Regions from separate parts of the Geodermatophilus sp. SYSU D00815 genome, predicted to be linked through region 1. Evidence: riboswitches for the same ligand, from Rfam matches in the RefSeq annotation. Region 1 holds a riboswitch; each other region holds the start of a gene.

Region 1 (3,410 bases):
GGGCGACGACGTCGGCCGGTACCCCCGCGGTGGGGTCGACCGGCACCGACCCGCCGGGCGGGGTGGGCAGCACGCTCCAGGGCGTGCGCAGCACCACCACGAGGACGAAGGCCGCGCCCAGGAGGACCGCCACGACCAGCGCGGCGCGGGCACTCCCCCGCACGCGCCGGCTCACGCGGGAGATCCTAGGTCCGGACGCACCGAGGGCCGGTGACCCGTGCGGGTCACCGGCCCTCGTGCGCGCGGACCCCGTCCGAGGAGCTCACCCCGACGTGCGACGGGGAGGCCGGACGGGCCCGTGCTCAGGCGATGCGGCGCGCGCTGTTGTAGCCCGGCATCGAGTCGACGCCGACCACCTTCACCGGCTGCCCGGACGTGGACGCGTGCACCATCTGGCCGTTGCCGATGTACATCGCCACGTGGCTGACCGGGCTGTAGAAGAAGATGAGGTCGCCGGGCTGCAGCGCGGAGCGGGACACCGGGGTGCCCATGCGCGACTGCATGCTGCTGGAGTGCGGCAGGCTGATGCCGGCCGCGGCGTAGGCGTACTGGGTCAGGCCCGAGCAGTCGAAGCTGTTCGGCCCGCCGGCACCCCACACGTACGGGTCGCCGACCTGCGCCAGCGCGGTGCTCACCGCGGTCTGCGCGGCGGCGCTGCCCCCCGCGCTCGGCGCCACGGCCGCGGCCGGGGCCGGCGCCGCGAGCGACTCGCCGCCGTGGGCGGCGACCACCTGCTGCTGCTGCGCCGCGGTCAGCCGGTCGTACTGCGCCTGGTAGTCGGCGATGTCCGACTCGAGCTCGGCCTCCTGGGCCTCGATCCCCGCCAGCGTCTGCTGCGCCTCGGCGGCGGCCGCGTCGGCCTCGTCGCGGGCCTGCTCGGCGGCGTCGGCCGCCTCGGCCACCTGGTCGAGGGCCTCGGTGGTGTGGCCGGCGATCGCCTCGAGCGTGCCGAGCTGGCTGACGAAGTCCTCGGCGGAGTCGCTGGTCAGCATCACGTCCAGCGCCCGGAGGTGCTGGTCGCCGCCGGTGTAGGCGCTGCGCGCGAGCTGGCGGATCTGCCCGTCGAGGGCGTCGAGCTGCTCCTGCGCGTCCGCGGCGGCCCGGTCGGCGGCGTCCGCGGCGGCCTCCTGCTGGGCGAGCTGCTCGCGGGCGGTGTTGACCTGCTCCTGGACGAACTCGAGCTGGTGGCTCGCCTCGGCGACGAGCTGGGCGGCCTGCTCGGGGGTGGTCGCCCGGCCGGGCTCGGCGGCCGCGGTGCCGGGCAGGAGCGTGACGGTCAGCGCCGCGGTCGCCCCCAGCAGCAGCCCGGAACGGAGCCAGGCGGAGGGGCGGGTGCGGGTCGTGCGGTGCGGTGCGGATGGATCGTGGGCATGCCCCAGGGCAGGGCGAGACGTCGCCACGTGCGGCGGCTCTCCTTCTTCCTCAGCAAACCGCCTACCGAGTTAGCTGACGGGTTCGGGCTGGGAAGAAAGTGCCCTATCTCGGTGCCCCGGCGAGCCGGCGCACGTGAGAACTCACCCCAGTACTGCGGTGGGTCCCCGGTTCCCCTCGGGCACCTGGTGGGTGCCGTCGGCGATTCGGCGGTGTCCGTCCGAGGTCGCCCCGGTGGGGCGACGACCGCCCGGTCGAACGGAGCGACCATACGGGCGTGATGCAGTTGTGACAAACAGGGACCCCTGGGTTTGTCGGGATCGTCACTGCGAGCAGCGTCACGACGGCGCGCCGTGACCGCCCACCCGCGCGGCGGTCAGCCGGTCCGCCGGCCGCCCGCGCCGCCGGGCGTGCCCGGGGAGTGGCGCAGCGGGGGCACCAGGCCGACGTCGGCCAGCGCGCGCACGGCCCGCCGTTCCACCTCGTCGAACTCGACCACGACGCCCGGCGGCGGCAGGACGGCCTCCTCCGCCGTCCGCGGCTGCTCGGCGCGGGCCGGGACGCGGTCGGGCAGCGGGACGACCACCGGGTCGTCGCTCTGCCACCCCGGGGGCGCTCCCAGCAGGACGGTGACGACGCAGTCGGCGCAGCCCGTCCCGCGGGCGGTGCAGGTGTCGCAGTCGATGAGCATCGGTTGTTCTCCTCCGTGAGTCGTCCCGCACGGTAGGAGCGGCCACCGACAGTTCCGGGCCGGGAGGGTTGACAGCGCCGTCCTCAGGTGCCCGCGTACTCCCAGTGCCACGGCTCCTCGCGCCCGTTGCCGGGGTCGGCCCAGGTCGGGTGCAGCCAGCCGAAGCGGCCGGCGTTGGCGACCATCCAGGCGTACTGCGGCGTGCCGAAGGTCTGGATCCCGCCGCAGAGGTCGACGGCCAGGCCCCAGCCGTGGTTGCTCGTGCCGGGCACCGCCGCCAGCGCCGGCTTCTGCCCGTAGAGGCGCACCTGGCTGGCGTAGGTCCGGTAGGAGTCGGTGATGCAGATCGGCGTGCCGAACGACTCGGCGAAGGCCGCCGACATGGCCCGCCACGCCGCCGCGGCGTCGCAGCGCAGCGAGTGGCCGCCGACGCCGATCGGGCAGAGGGCGCTCGGCGGGATCAGGCCGTTGGGGTAGCCACCCCAGGACCGGGCGCCGTCGTAGCTCGGCGGGTACACCGTGTTGCCGCACTCGACCGAGAGCGCGCCGCCCGCCGGGCCGGGCGGGTCCACGGGCGCGCGCTGCCCCAGGCTGGGCCGGCCGATGCCGAGCACCTGGTCGGTGGGGAGCCGGCGGACGACGACCGCGCCCGCCCGCGCGTCGGCGGCCAGCATCGTCTGCTGGTCGAGGGCGAGCCCGACGTGGCCCAGCCCCGACTCGGGGGTGCCCAGGAACACCAGGTCGCCGGGCAGCACGTCGCGCGCGTCGACCGGAGTCGTCACGGAGAACAGCCCGGCCTGGTCGCCGGGCAGCTCGACCCCGGCCGCGCCGTAGATGGACTGCACCAGCGGGCCGCAGGCCCAGGAGTCCGGACCCGCGGTGCCGGGCGCGTAGGGCAGGCCGAGCTGCTCCATGGCCGCCGAGACCGCGGCGATCGTCTCCGCCGGCAGCACCAGCAGCGACGTGGGCTGCCCGGGGTGCTGCGCGGCGCCGCCCTGGGCGCCCCCGGCGGCGGAGGCCACCGGCACCAGCCCCTCCGGCAGGGAGGCGGCCGGGTCGAGCAGCTCGGCGGCCGGCGGCGGCACGATCCCGGCGGCGGTGAGCTGGTCGACGTAGACCCGCCAGTTGGCCGCCGTCCGCGAGTTGACCTCGAGCTGCTCGCGCTGCAGCTCGGTGAGCTGGTCGTCGACGACGTCCAGGGCCTGGTCGAGCTCGTCGGTCACCGCCGCCGCCTGGGCCTCCAGCTCGGTGATCTGCGCCTGCACCTCGTCGGCCCGCTGCTGGGCGCCGTCCAGCGCCGCCTGCGCCGCGGCCTGGTCGGCCAGGGCCGCCTGGCGCTGGCCCTCGG
Region 2 (3,410 bases), on a different contig from region 1:
AGGCCGCTGAGCGCCTCGAGCGTCTGCCGGTGCGTCATCGGCGTCGCCTCGGTCGTGGGGGTGGGTGCGCTCATCGCGCGGCCTCCAGGGTGGTGTCGTGGGCGGTGAGGGAGCGGTCGACGTCACGGGTGAAGCGGTCGAGCGCGGCGACCAGCGCCCCGATCTCGGCCGGCGTCCAGCCGGCGAGCGCCCGGTCGAGCAGCTCGCCGTACCAGCGGTTGGCGTCGGCGAGGGCGCTGCGCCCGGCGTCGGTGAGCACGAGGACGCTGGCCCGGCCGTCGGACGGGTCGGCCCGCCGCTCGACCAGCCCGTTGCCCACGAGCTGGGCGACGGCGCGGCTGACCGTCGAGGGGTCGAGCGCGGTCCGGGCGGCGAGCTCGCGGGCGTGGCAGCCGTCGGCGAACTCGTCGACGTGGGTGAGGATCGGCAGCAGCCCGGCCGGCAGGACGCTGCCGGCGCCGGGGCGCCGCTGCTTCATCAGGCGGGTGACGCGCAGCAGGTCGCGCAACCCGAGCGCCAGGCCGCGCGTGTCCGCGTCCACGACCGTCCCCCTCCGCAGAATGGTTGCGTCATGCAATCTGTACCGTAAGTGCGCGTTGCGCAAGTTTTCCCATTGAGAAGTGAGTCACCGCGCCGTAGCGTCGGGCGGGTGGAGGACGTCACCACGGGGCTGCGGGAGCGCAAGAAGGCGGCGACCCGCCAGGCGCTGCACGAGGCGGCGCTGCGGCTGACCGCCGAGCACGGGCCGGAGGCGGTGACCGTGGAGGCCATCGCCGACGCCGCCGGCGTCTCCCGGCGGACGTTCTCGAACTACTTCTCCGGCAAGGAGGAGGCGCTCTTCCACGGCGACGCCGAGCGGCTGCGCCGGCTGCTGGAGCTCGTGCGCGCGCAGCCCGCCGACGAGCTGCCGTGGACGGCGCTCACCCGCGCCGCGGTGCGGCTGACCGCCGAGGCCGACCCCGACCCGGCCTGGCTGGCGCTGCGCCGGCGGGTGCGCCGCTCCCCCGGCCTCGTGCCGCACCAGGTGGCCGCGTACACCGCCATCGAGGACGAGCTGGCCGCCGAGGTCTCCGGGCGCCTGACCGGCCCCGACGCCGCGCTGCGGGGCCGCGTGCTGGCGGCCACCTTCCTGACCACGGTGCGCGTCGCGACCGCGCACTGGCTCGACGCGCCGGACGGTCCGCTGCCCGACGCGGTGCGCGCGGTGCTCGCGCTGGCGACGCCGGCCGACCAGCAGGTGCCGACCCCGAGCGCCTGAGCCGGCCGGGTCCGCGGCCCGCCGGCGTCGGAGCGCACGGTGCGGTCCCGAGAAATTTTCTCGGCGCCCGCGTGTCCCCGGCCCTGCGGCCTTGACCAGTACGGGGACCGGATCCCCGGCGGGCGGCACCGGACGGATCCGCCCGGATCGCGTCCCCCTCCGATTGTCGCTCACCGGGGACGGTCCTACGGTCGGTGCGTCCGGCCGGTCGTCTCGTCCCCGCCGGGGAGCCCGACCGGATGCCGCCGAATCGTGCCCGCCGCGGTGGGCCCGAACCGGGGACCCGTGTCCTCAGTGGGGTGAGTCCCGCCGGCCGAGCCTGGCTCGGACCGGCGGGTAGGGCGCCTCCCCGCCCGAACCCGTCAGCTAACCCGGTAGGCGACCACGGGAGAACGGAGAACCCACCGCACGGTGCGCCCACGGGCCCTTCCCGCGCCCGCGAGCAACCGCCGCCGGCAGTGCCGCGGCGTCTCGCTGCGCACCTGAGCCGGCACAGCGACCGCACCGCACCCGTGGCTGGGACCCACCCAGCGTCGTACCGGACCGCGCGCCGCCCGTGGGGGCGGTGGGCGCGCCGGTGGGTGTCGTGCGCCCGGGAGCTGGACCGGCCGTCACCAGCCTTCGCGCGAAGGCGCACACCCGCACGCGTCGCCCCGAGGTCCGCGCCGACGGGCGACCGGCGACCCTCACCAGGAGCACACCTCCATGGACATCAGGACCGATCACCTCAGCCCCCGATCCCGCCGCGAGACCGGGAGGCTCCCCGCCGTCCGGCGCCGGGCGCTGCGGAGCCTCCTCGCCTGCACCCTGGCCCTCGCCTTCACCATGGCAGGGCAGTCGGTCGCCCAGGCCGACCGTCACCGGGGCGACCGGGGAGGCGACGGCCAGTGGGGCGGCCGGTCGGGAGGCTGGTCGCAGGAGGCCACCCCTGCTCCGGCCCCGGCCCCGGCGCCGCCGCCCGCGGCCGCGCCGGCTGCGGTCGCTGCAACCGGCCTCTCCGGCGCGCCGACCGCCAGCTCCACCGCCTACAGCGCCTGGGCTCCCCACGTCCGGCCGGTGGTCGCCGAGGTCGCCCAGCAGCACGGGGTGACGACCGTGCTCACCCGCCCCGGCCACTCCCCCACCCAGCAGCTCGCGGCCGACTTCATGGTCTACGGCGACCGGGCCAAGGGTGACGCGGTGGCCGCCTACGTGATCGCCAACGCGGCCCGGATGAAGGTCGAGTACGTGATCTGGCAGCAGCGGATCCACGTCGTCGGTGGCTCCGGGTGGCGGGCCATGGCAGACCGAGGCTCCCCCACCGCCAACCACATGGACCACGTGCACGTGGCCTTCCGGCGCTGATCTGCCCGGAGGCCGGCATCCCCGAGAGGGAGGAGGACCACACGGCCCCGGCGCGGGGACTTCACGACCACGCCGGGGCCGGTTCGCGCACCCCTGTGCCCCGGACGGGAGGGGCCGAAACCCGCGCGCCCGACGTCTGGCGGGCGGGGCGCACCCGAGAGCACGCCCCGGGGCCCCGCCCGCCGACAGCATGCGGCGTGCGGAACGGTTCCGCAACAGATGTCTAGGACGTCTGCCGCGCCGCCGTGAGCTCCCGGACCTCGGCGTACCGCTCGCGCACGAACGGCACCGGATCGGACTCGTGCACCTCGGTGCCCGGCGCCGGCCACTGCGGCGGGGTGCTCCCGCCGGCCAGCACCCAGGCCGCCTGCCGCGCCGCGCCGTCGGCGACGTACTCCGACGCCGGGGGCACGAGCACCGGCACGCCCAGGACGGCGGGGGCGATCCGGCGCACCGCCTCCGACTGCGCGCCACCGCCGATGAGGAACACCCGGCGCACCGGCGTGCCGCCGGCGGCGACGGCGTCCAGCCCGTCGGCGAGCCCGCAGAGCAACCCCTCGACCGCGGCCCGCGCCAGGTGCGCGCGGTCGGCGGTCGCCTGGGTCAGCCCGTGCAGCGCGCCGGTGGCGTCGGGCCGGTTCGGCGTCCGCTCCCCCTCCAGGTAGGGCACGAGCACGAGCCCGCCCGCGCCGGGCGGCGCCGACAGCGCCAGCCGGGACAGCTCGGCGTGGTCGACACCGAGCAGGCGGGCGGTGGCGTCGAGGACCTGGGCGGCGTTGAGCGTGGCGATCAGCGGCAGGAAGTGGCC
Region 3 (3,410 bases), on a different contig from region 1:
GACGGTCCTCATGTCGACACGCCGCCCCGGTCGTCACACGCGTTGCAGGATCCGCACGCGACACTCCAGCGCGCCTCCCCGTTCCGGGTGGACTTCCTGCATAACCTGCCGAGGCCGGTGACTCGTGTGACAGGTGGTGTTCTGGATGGGATCGGGGGCTCTCCTCGCCGCTCTGGTCGTGCTGTGGTTCGTCGTGCTGGTGCCGATGGTGGTCACCCGCGGCGACTCGCACGCCGACCAGGGGACGACGGCGTCGACCGGCCGGACGCTGAAGCGCCGGCGCAGCGTGGACCCCGTGGTCGCGGCCGACACCGAGCGGGTGGCCATCGACCGGGAGGCGCTGCGCACCAGCGGCGAGCTCAAGGTCGACGTGCACAAGCTGCGCCGGCGGACCCTCGGCTCCCTCGTCGTGCTGGCGGTGCTGGCGCTCGCCGGGGCGCTGCTGGTCAACCCCTGGGTGTGGCCGGCGCAGGCGCTGCTCGACCTCGCCGTCGTCGGTTACGTGCTGGTGCTGCGGCGGGTCGCCCGCCGCGAGCGGCTGGCCGCCCGCCGGGCAGCCCGCCAGGCCGCCCGGGAGGCGTTCCTCGGCTCCACCGCCCGCCCCGCGCCCGCGCGGCGGCCGGCGCCCGAGCGCCGGCCGGCCCCGGTCGCCGCGGTGGCCGGGCACCGGACGGAGGCGCAGGAGGCGCTGCCCTCCCTGCCGCACCCCAGCCTCCCGCTGGCCCCGGTGCACCCGCTGCGGCCCGGCCGGGTCGTGGCCGCCCGCACCGCGGCCCCGGCCGGCTGGCAGAACAGCGCGGTCGTGGGCCTGGACGACGACGACATCGGCTTCGCCGACATCGACGAGTACCGCCCGGCCCGGGTCGTCAACGGCTGAGGCGACGCTCCGGCGCCGCCCCGGTCGCGGCGCCGGAGTCCTCGGCCGGTACTCTGTTCGTCCGAGGGGCTGTGGCGCAGTCCGGTAGCGCACCTCGTTCGCATCGAGGGGGTCAGGGGTTCAAATCCCCTCAGCTCCACCCTTCCGCCGACGCCGTCGGGGCACCCGCCCCGGCGGCGTCGTCGCGTTCCGGGCCCGTCGCCCCCGGACGCGACCTCCTCCCGCCGCGGGGGACCGTGGTCCGGGCGAACCCGTGGGGCCTGTGGGGCGCGAGCAGCCGGTTCGTGACCTGCCCGTGATCTCGGGTAGCCTTCCCGGCGGTCCGGCCGCAGCACGCCTCGGCACCCCGTCGGGGCACCGGCCGGCCCCGCCGAACCGGCCCTCGGGTCGGACCGGGGACCCATGGATCCCCTGGGGTGAATCCTGCGCGCACGGGGGCGCGCGGGTAGGGCGTCTTCCCGCCCGAACCCGTCAGCTAACCCGGTAGGCGGCGAGGAAGAAGGAGCCCGCCGGACTTGGCGACCCCGCAGTACCCGCACCGACCTGCCCCGAACACCGAGAAGCGCCGCTCCCGGACCCAGCAGTCCGGGGTCGTGGCCGTCGCCGTGAGCCTCGCCGTCCTGCTGTCGGGCGGACCGGCGCAGGCCGCGCCCGCCGACGACGCGCGCGCCGCAGCGGCCGAGGTGGCCCGGCTGACGACGCTGGTCGCCGCCGCCGAGACGGAGCTGCAGCGGCTCACGGTCGAGGCCGAGGCCGCCTCCGACGCCAGCCTGCAGGCCCAGGCCGCGCTCACCGAGGCGCAGGCCGCCGCCGAGGCGGCCGCCGCCGAGCTCGCCGCGGCCAGCGCCGACGTGACCGAGACCCGCGACGACGTCGCCGAGCTGGGCCGGCGCAGCTACATGGGTGACTCGGCGCTCGGCTCCGCCGCGGCCTTCCTCGGCGAGGGCGGCCCCGGGGAGGTGCTCCAGCGCGCGGTCACCCTCGACCTGCTCAGCGACGAGCGCGCCGCCACCCTGGCCCGGTACGAGGCCGTCGAGGACCGGCAGGAGCAGGCCGACCGAGCCGCGCGCGAGGCCGTGGCGCAGCGGGACGCCGTGGCCCGCGACGCGGCGAGCGCCGAGCAGGAGGCGCTGGGCCGGCTGGCCGAGGCCCAGCGGTCCTACGACGAGGCGCAGGCCGAGAAGGCCGCGCACGAGGCCGACCTGCGGGAGGCCGAGATCGCGCTGCTGGCCGCCACGGGCTCCCGCGACCCGGACGCCGCCTACCAGCAGCAGCAGGAGGCCGAGGCCGAGCAGGCCGAGGCCGCCGCGCAGTCGGTCGCGGCCGCGGCCGCCGGTGGCGGTGCCGTGCCGCCGACGGTCGGGCGGGTGACCTCCTGCTACGGCGCGCGCTGGGGCTCCATGCACTACGGCGTCGACATCGCCGCCCCGATCGGCACCCCCGTGTACGCGCCGGAGGGTGGCACCGTGCTGCACGCGGGGGCCGCCAACGGCTTCGGCCAGGCCGTCTACGTCCAGCACGGCGACGGCTCGATCACCCTCTACGGCCACGTCAACCGGTTCTTCGTCAGCGCCGGGCAGGTGGTGTCGGCCGGCACCCAGATCGCCGAGGTGGGCAACAAGGGCCAGTCGACCGGGCCGCACCTGCACTTCGAGGTGCACAACGGCGGGCTCTACGCCGACCGGCAGAACCCGGTGCCGTGGCTGACCGCGCGGGGGATCTCGCTGGGCGGGTGCTGAGGCGCTAGACCGCGCCGCGGAAGTCGGGTGCCCGCTTCTCGAGGAAGGCCCGCACGCCCTCCCGGCCCTCCGGGTCGGCCGCGGACTCGGCGATCAGCCGCGCCTCCTCGTCGAGCTGCTCGTCGAGGGTGCGGACGGCGGCCTGCCGCACCAGCGAGCGGGTGCGGACCATGGCCCGCACCGGGCCCGCGGCCACGCGGTGCGCCAGGGCGATCGCCTCGGCGTGCAGGTCCTCGTCCTCGACCAGGCGGCTGACCAGGCCGAAGGTGTGCGCCTCGGCGGCGCTGAGCGCGCCGTCGGTGAGCAGCAGGTCCAGCGCCAGCGGGGCGCCGAGGGCGCGGGTCAGCGCCCACGAGGAGCCGCCGTCGGGGGAGAACCCGATGCCGAGGTAGGCGGGCCGGATCTTGACCGAGCGGCCGCAGACCACGATGTCGCAGGCCCCGATCAGGCCCACCGCGGCGCCGGCGACGGAGCCCTGCGCCCCGGCCAGGACGGGCACCGGGCAGCGCAGGAGCAGGCGGACGACCTCGTGCCAGTCGTGCGCCAGCTGCCCGACCTGGGCGCCGGGGTCCTCGGCGGCGGAGAAGTAGGAGATGTCGCCGCCGACGCTGAACCGCGGCCCGTTGGCCAGCAGCAGCACCGCCCGCGTCGGCTCCGGCCGGTCGCGCAGCGCGGCGGCGAGCTGCCGGGCCAGCGCCGGGTCGAGGGCGTTCCCCGACTCGGGGCGGTCCAGCGTGATCCGCCAGACGTCGCCGTCGACCTGAGTGAGCACCCGGGGCCGCTCGTCGGTCGAG
Region 4 (3,410 bases), on a different contig from region 1:
GCGGCACGCCGCAGGAGGTGCACGCCCGCCAGCACTACGAGCTGGTCGACTGGCGCCGCGCCGACGACGACCTCAACTACCGCCGGTTCTTCGCGATCAACACCCTCGCCGGCCTCCGGGTGGAGGACCCGGAGATCTTCGACGCGACGCACGAGCTCGTGCTGCGCTTCGTCCGGGAGGGCAAGGTCGACGGGCTGCGCATCGACCACCCCGACGGCCTGGCCGACCCCAAGGGCTACCTCGACCGCCTCGCCGCGGCGTCGGACGGGCGCTGGACCGTCGTCGAGAAGATCCTCGAGCCCGGCGAGGACCTCCCGGAGAGCTGGGCGACGGCCGGCACGACCGGCTACGACGCGCTCGCCGAGGTGGACGACGTCCTGGTCGACCCGGCCGGCGAGGCCGCGCTGACCGCCCTGGACACCGAGCTGGCCGGGCACCCGGTCGACTACGCGCGGCTGGTGCACGACTGCAAGCGCGAGGTCACCGACGGCATGCTCGGCTCGGAGGTCGCCCGCCTCCAGCGGGTGGTCGGCGACCTGGCGGGCGTGGACGGCGCCCAGGTCCGCGAGGCGCTCGCCGAGCTGCTGGCGTCGTTCCCGGTCTACCGCAGCTACCTGCCCGACGGCCGGGAGCACCTCGACACCACCGTGGCCGCGGTGCGCGACCGGCGGCCCGACCTGGTGGCCGCCGTCGATGCGCTGCACCCGGTGCTGTCCCAGGCCGGCACCGAGGCTGCCACCCGGTTCGAGCAGACCAGCGGACCGGTCATGGCCAAGGGCGTGGAGGACTCCGCCTACTACCGGTGGGCGCGGTTCGTGGCGCTCAACGAGGTCGGCGGCGACCCCGCGCGGTTCGGCAGCACCGTGGCGGAGTTCCACGAGGCGCAGCAGCGGCGGCTGGCGCGCCGGCCGGCGTCGATGACCACGCTGTCGACGCACGACACCAAGCGCAGCGAGGACGTCCGCGCGCGGCTGGCCGTGCTCGCCGAGATCCCGACCGAGTGGGCGCAGCTGGTGCGGGGCCTGCTGGCCCGGCACCCGCTCGCCGACCGGGCGCTGGCGCACCTGGTGTGGCAGAACCTGGTGGGCGCCTGGCCGCTGTCGCGGGACCGGGCGCACGCCTACGTCGAGAAGGCGGCCCGCGAGGCCGGCACGTCGACGACGTGGACCAACCCGGTGCAGGCGTTCGAGGAGCAGCTGCACGCGCTGGTCGACGCGGCCTTCGACGACGAGGGCACGCACCGCGAGATCGAGGCCTTCGTCGCCCGGATCACCCCCTACGGCCGGTCGAACTCCCTGGCGCAGAAGCTGCTGCAGCTGACCATGCCCGGCGTCCCCGACGTCTACCAGGGCACCGAGCTGTGGGACCTCTCGCTGGTCGACCCCGACAACCGTCGCCCGGTCGACTACGACCGGCGCCGGCAGCTGCTGGCCGCGCTGGACGGCGGCGAGGTGCCGGCCGTGGACGACGCCGGCGCGGCCAAGCTGCTGGTGGTCTCCCGCACCCTCCGCGCCCGTCGGGACTCCCCCGGGTGGTTCGCCGGTTACGAGCCGGTCGCGGCGACCGGGGCGGCGGCCGACCACGTGGTCGCCTTCGACCGCGGCGGCGCGGTGACGGTGGCGACCCGCCTGCCGGTGGGGCTGGAGGCGGCCGGCGGCTGGGGCGACACCGCGCTGCGGCTGCCCACCGGCGCCTGGCGCGACCTGCTCACCGGTACCCGGGTGGTCTCCGACGCCGCCGGGGCGCCGGTCCGCGAGGCCCTCACCCGTCTTCCCGTGGCCCTGCTCACCCGCGACCCAGGGTGACGTGCCCGGTGCGGATCGCTGCTCCGCGCCTGGCGCGTCGCCGACACGCCGACGACACTCCCGGGAACCGGCGGGTCCGGGAGGCCGCCACCCCGGCGGGCTCCCTACGGTTCGCCGCGTGCCCGGGCCTCCCTCGGCCGGGCTCCAGGCGCCGGCCCGCCCAACCCCGTCCACCGGTCGCCTGTCCCTCGGAACAGCCCACGGACGGGGGCGGGGGAACCACGTTCGACGTCCGCAGCGACGTCTGGGGGTGAAGCCGCCGCGCGCGGCCGGGCACACCGATCGCCCGAACCCGACAGCTCACCTCGTCGGCGGGGATCGGAGGAAACATGTCCCAGCACGTCCTGCCCCGGCACCGCCGTGTCCGCCGCCTGCTGTGCGGTGGTGCGCTGGCCCTGGGCACCGCGGTGGGGAGCATCGCCCTCGCCGCGCCGGCGTCGGCCGCGACGCACGACTGGAGCGGCGTCGCGCAGTGCGAGTCCGGGGGGAACTGGCACATCAACACCGGCAACGGCTACTACGGCGGCCTGCAGTTCGCCCAGGCCACCTGGGAGGGGTACGGGGGCGGGCAGTACGCCCCCCGGGCCGACCTGGCCACACCCGCGGAGCAGATCGCGGTGGCCGAGAAGGTGCTCGTCGGCCAGGGGATCGGCGCCTGGCCCACCTGCGGCAAGTACCTGCGCAGCGGCTCGACCCCGGCGGCGTCCAGCGCGGCGGCGGCGGGGTCGTCGGCGTCCTCGGGCTCGTCGCAGGGGTCGTCGTCCGGCGGCTCGTACGTGGTGCGTGCGGGTGACACGCTCGGGAAGATCGCGGCCAGGCACGGCATGAGCTGGCGCCAGCTCTGGGCCCAGAACAAGGCCTCCGTCCCCGACCCGCACCGGATCTACGTCGGGCAGCGCCTCCACGTCTGAGGCGGCCGCGTCCGGGTGCCCGGCCGGTTCCCGCCGGCCGGGCACCCGGCGTCCCGGCACGGGGACGCCGGAGGCGAGGTCGCGCGGTCAGAACTCTCCCGGGCGCCGCGGTTGGGCCGCCCCGGCGCGGGCATGATCGGCCCGATCCCGTCCCACCGCCCCCTCGGAGGCCCTCCGCGATGTCCGCACCCGTCGAGTTCTCCGTCTGGGCGCCGCTCCCCCAGCGCGTGCGCCTGCAGGTCGACGGCGCCGTCCACGACATGACCCGGGACGACGACGGCTGGTGGCGGGCCGAGGTCGAGGCGGGCCCGGAGGCGGACTACGGGTTCCTGCTGGACGACGACGACACCCCCCGGCCCGACCCCCGGTCGCGGCGCCAGCCCGAGGGCGTGCACGGGCTCTCCCGCCGGTTCGACCCGGCCGCGTACTCGTGGGGCGACGGCGCGTGGACCGGCCGGCCGCTGGCCGGCGGCGTCGTCTACGAGATGCACGTCGGCACCTTCACCCCGGAGGGCACCCTCGACGCCGCTGTCGACAAGCTCGGCCACCTCGTCGACCTCGGCGTCGACTTCGTGGAGCTGCTGCCGGTCAACGCGTTCAACGGCACGCACAACTGGGGCTACGACGGCGTCCTCTGGTACGCCGTGCAGGAGACGTACGGCGGCCCGGCCGCCTACCAGCGCTTCGTCGACGC

The links. A riboswitch is a leader RNA that binds a small molecule or an ion and turns the genes downstream of it on or off. The one in region 1 is predicted to bind cyclic di-AMP.
Region 2: it holds a riboswitch for cyclic di-AMP, as region 1 does, so the genes downstream of both, ACI78S_RS08310 (hypothetical protein) here and ACI78S_RS14145 (C40 family peptidase) in region 1, are expected to answer to the same signal.
Region 3: it holds a riboswitch for cyclic di-AMP, as region 1 does, so the genes downstream of both, ACI78S_RS01850 (peptidoglycan DD-metalloendopeptidase family protein) here and ACI78S_RS14145 (C40 family peptidase) in region 1, are expected to answer to the same signal.
Region 4: it holds a riboswitch for cyclic di-AMP, as region 1 does, so the genes downstream of both, ACI78S_RS13540 (transglycosylase family protein) here and ACI78S_RS14145 (C40 family peptidase) in region 1, are expected to answer to the same signal.

Annotation. Positions count from the first base shown of each region.
Region 1 is NZ_JBJGYO010000011.1:38,546-41,955, reverse strand. It holds gene ACI78S_RS14150 (M48 family metallopeptidase) at 1-175, opposite strand, end outside; gene ACI78S_RS14145 (C40 family peptidase) at 303-1,400, opposite strand; cyclic di-AMP (ydaO/yuaA leader) riboswitch at 1,417-1,593, opposite strand; gene ACI78S_RS14140 (hypothetical protein) at 1,748-2,062, opposite strand; gene ACI78S_RS14135 (D-alanyl-D-alanine carboxypeptidase family protein) at 2,146-3,410, opposite strand, start outside.
Region 2 is NZ_JBJGYO010000005.1:188,946-192,355, forward strand. It holds gene ACI78S_RS08295 (MDR family MFS transporter) at 1-74, opposite strand, end outside; gene ACI78S_RS08300 (MarR family winged helix-turn-helix transcriptional regulator) at 71-541, opposite strand; gene ACI78S_RS08305 (TetR/AcrR family transcriptional regulator) at 650-1,258, shown strand; cyclic di-AMP (ydaO/yuaA leader) riboswitch at 1,492-1,654, shown strand; gene ACI78S_RS08310 (hypothetical protein) at 1,964-2,602, shown strand; gene xylB (xylulokinase) at 2,826-3,410, opposite strand, start outside.
Region 3 is NZ_JBJGYO010000001.1:363,438-366,847, forward strand. It holds gene ACI78S_RS01840 (hypothetical protein) at 146-877, shown strand; tRNA gene ACI78S_RS01845 (tRNA-Ala) at 943-1,016, shown strand; cyclic di-AMP (ydaO/yuaA leader) riboswitch at 1,236-1,381, shown strand; gene ACI78S_RS01850 (peptidoglycan DD-metalloendopeptidase family protein) at 1,393-2,616, shown strand; gene ACI78S_RS01855 (enoyl-CoA hydratase/isomerase family protein) at 2,621-3,410, opposite strand, start outside.
Region 4 is NZ_JBJGYO010000010.1:88,696-92,105, forward strand. It holds gene treY (malto-oligosyltrehalose synthase) at 1-1,805, shown strand, start outside; cyclic di-AMP (ydaO/yuaA leader) riboswitch at 1,974-2,134, shown strand; gene ACI78S_RS13540 (transglycosylase family protein) at 2,135-2,716, shown strand; gene treZ (malto-oligosyltrehalose trehalohydrolase) at 2,896-3,410, shown strand, end outside.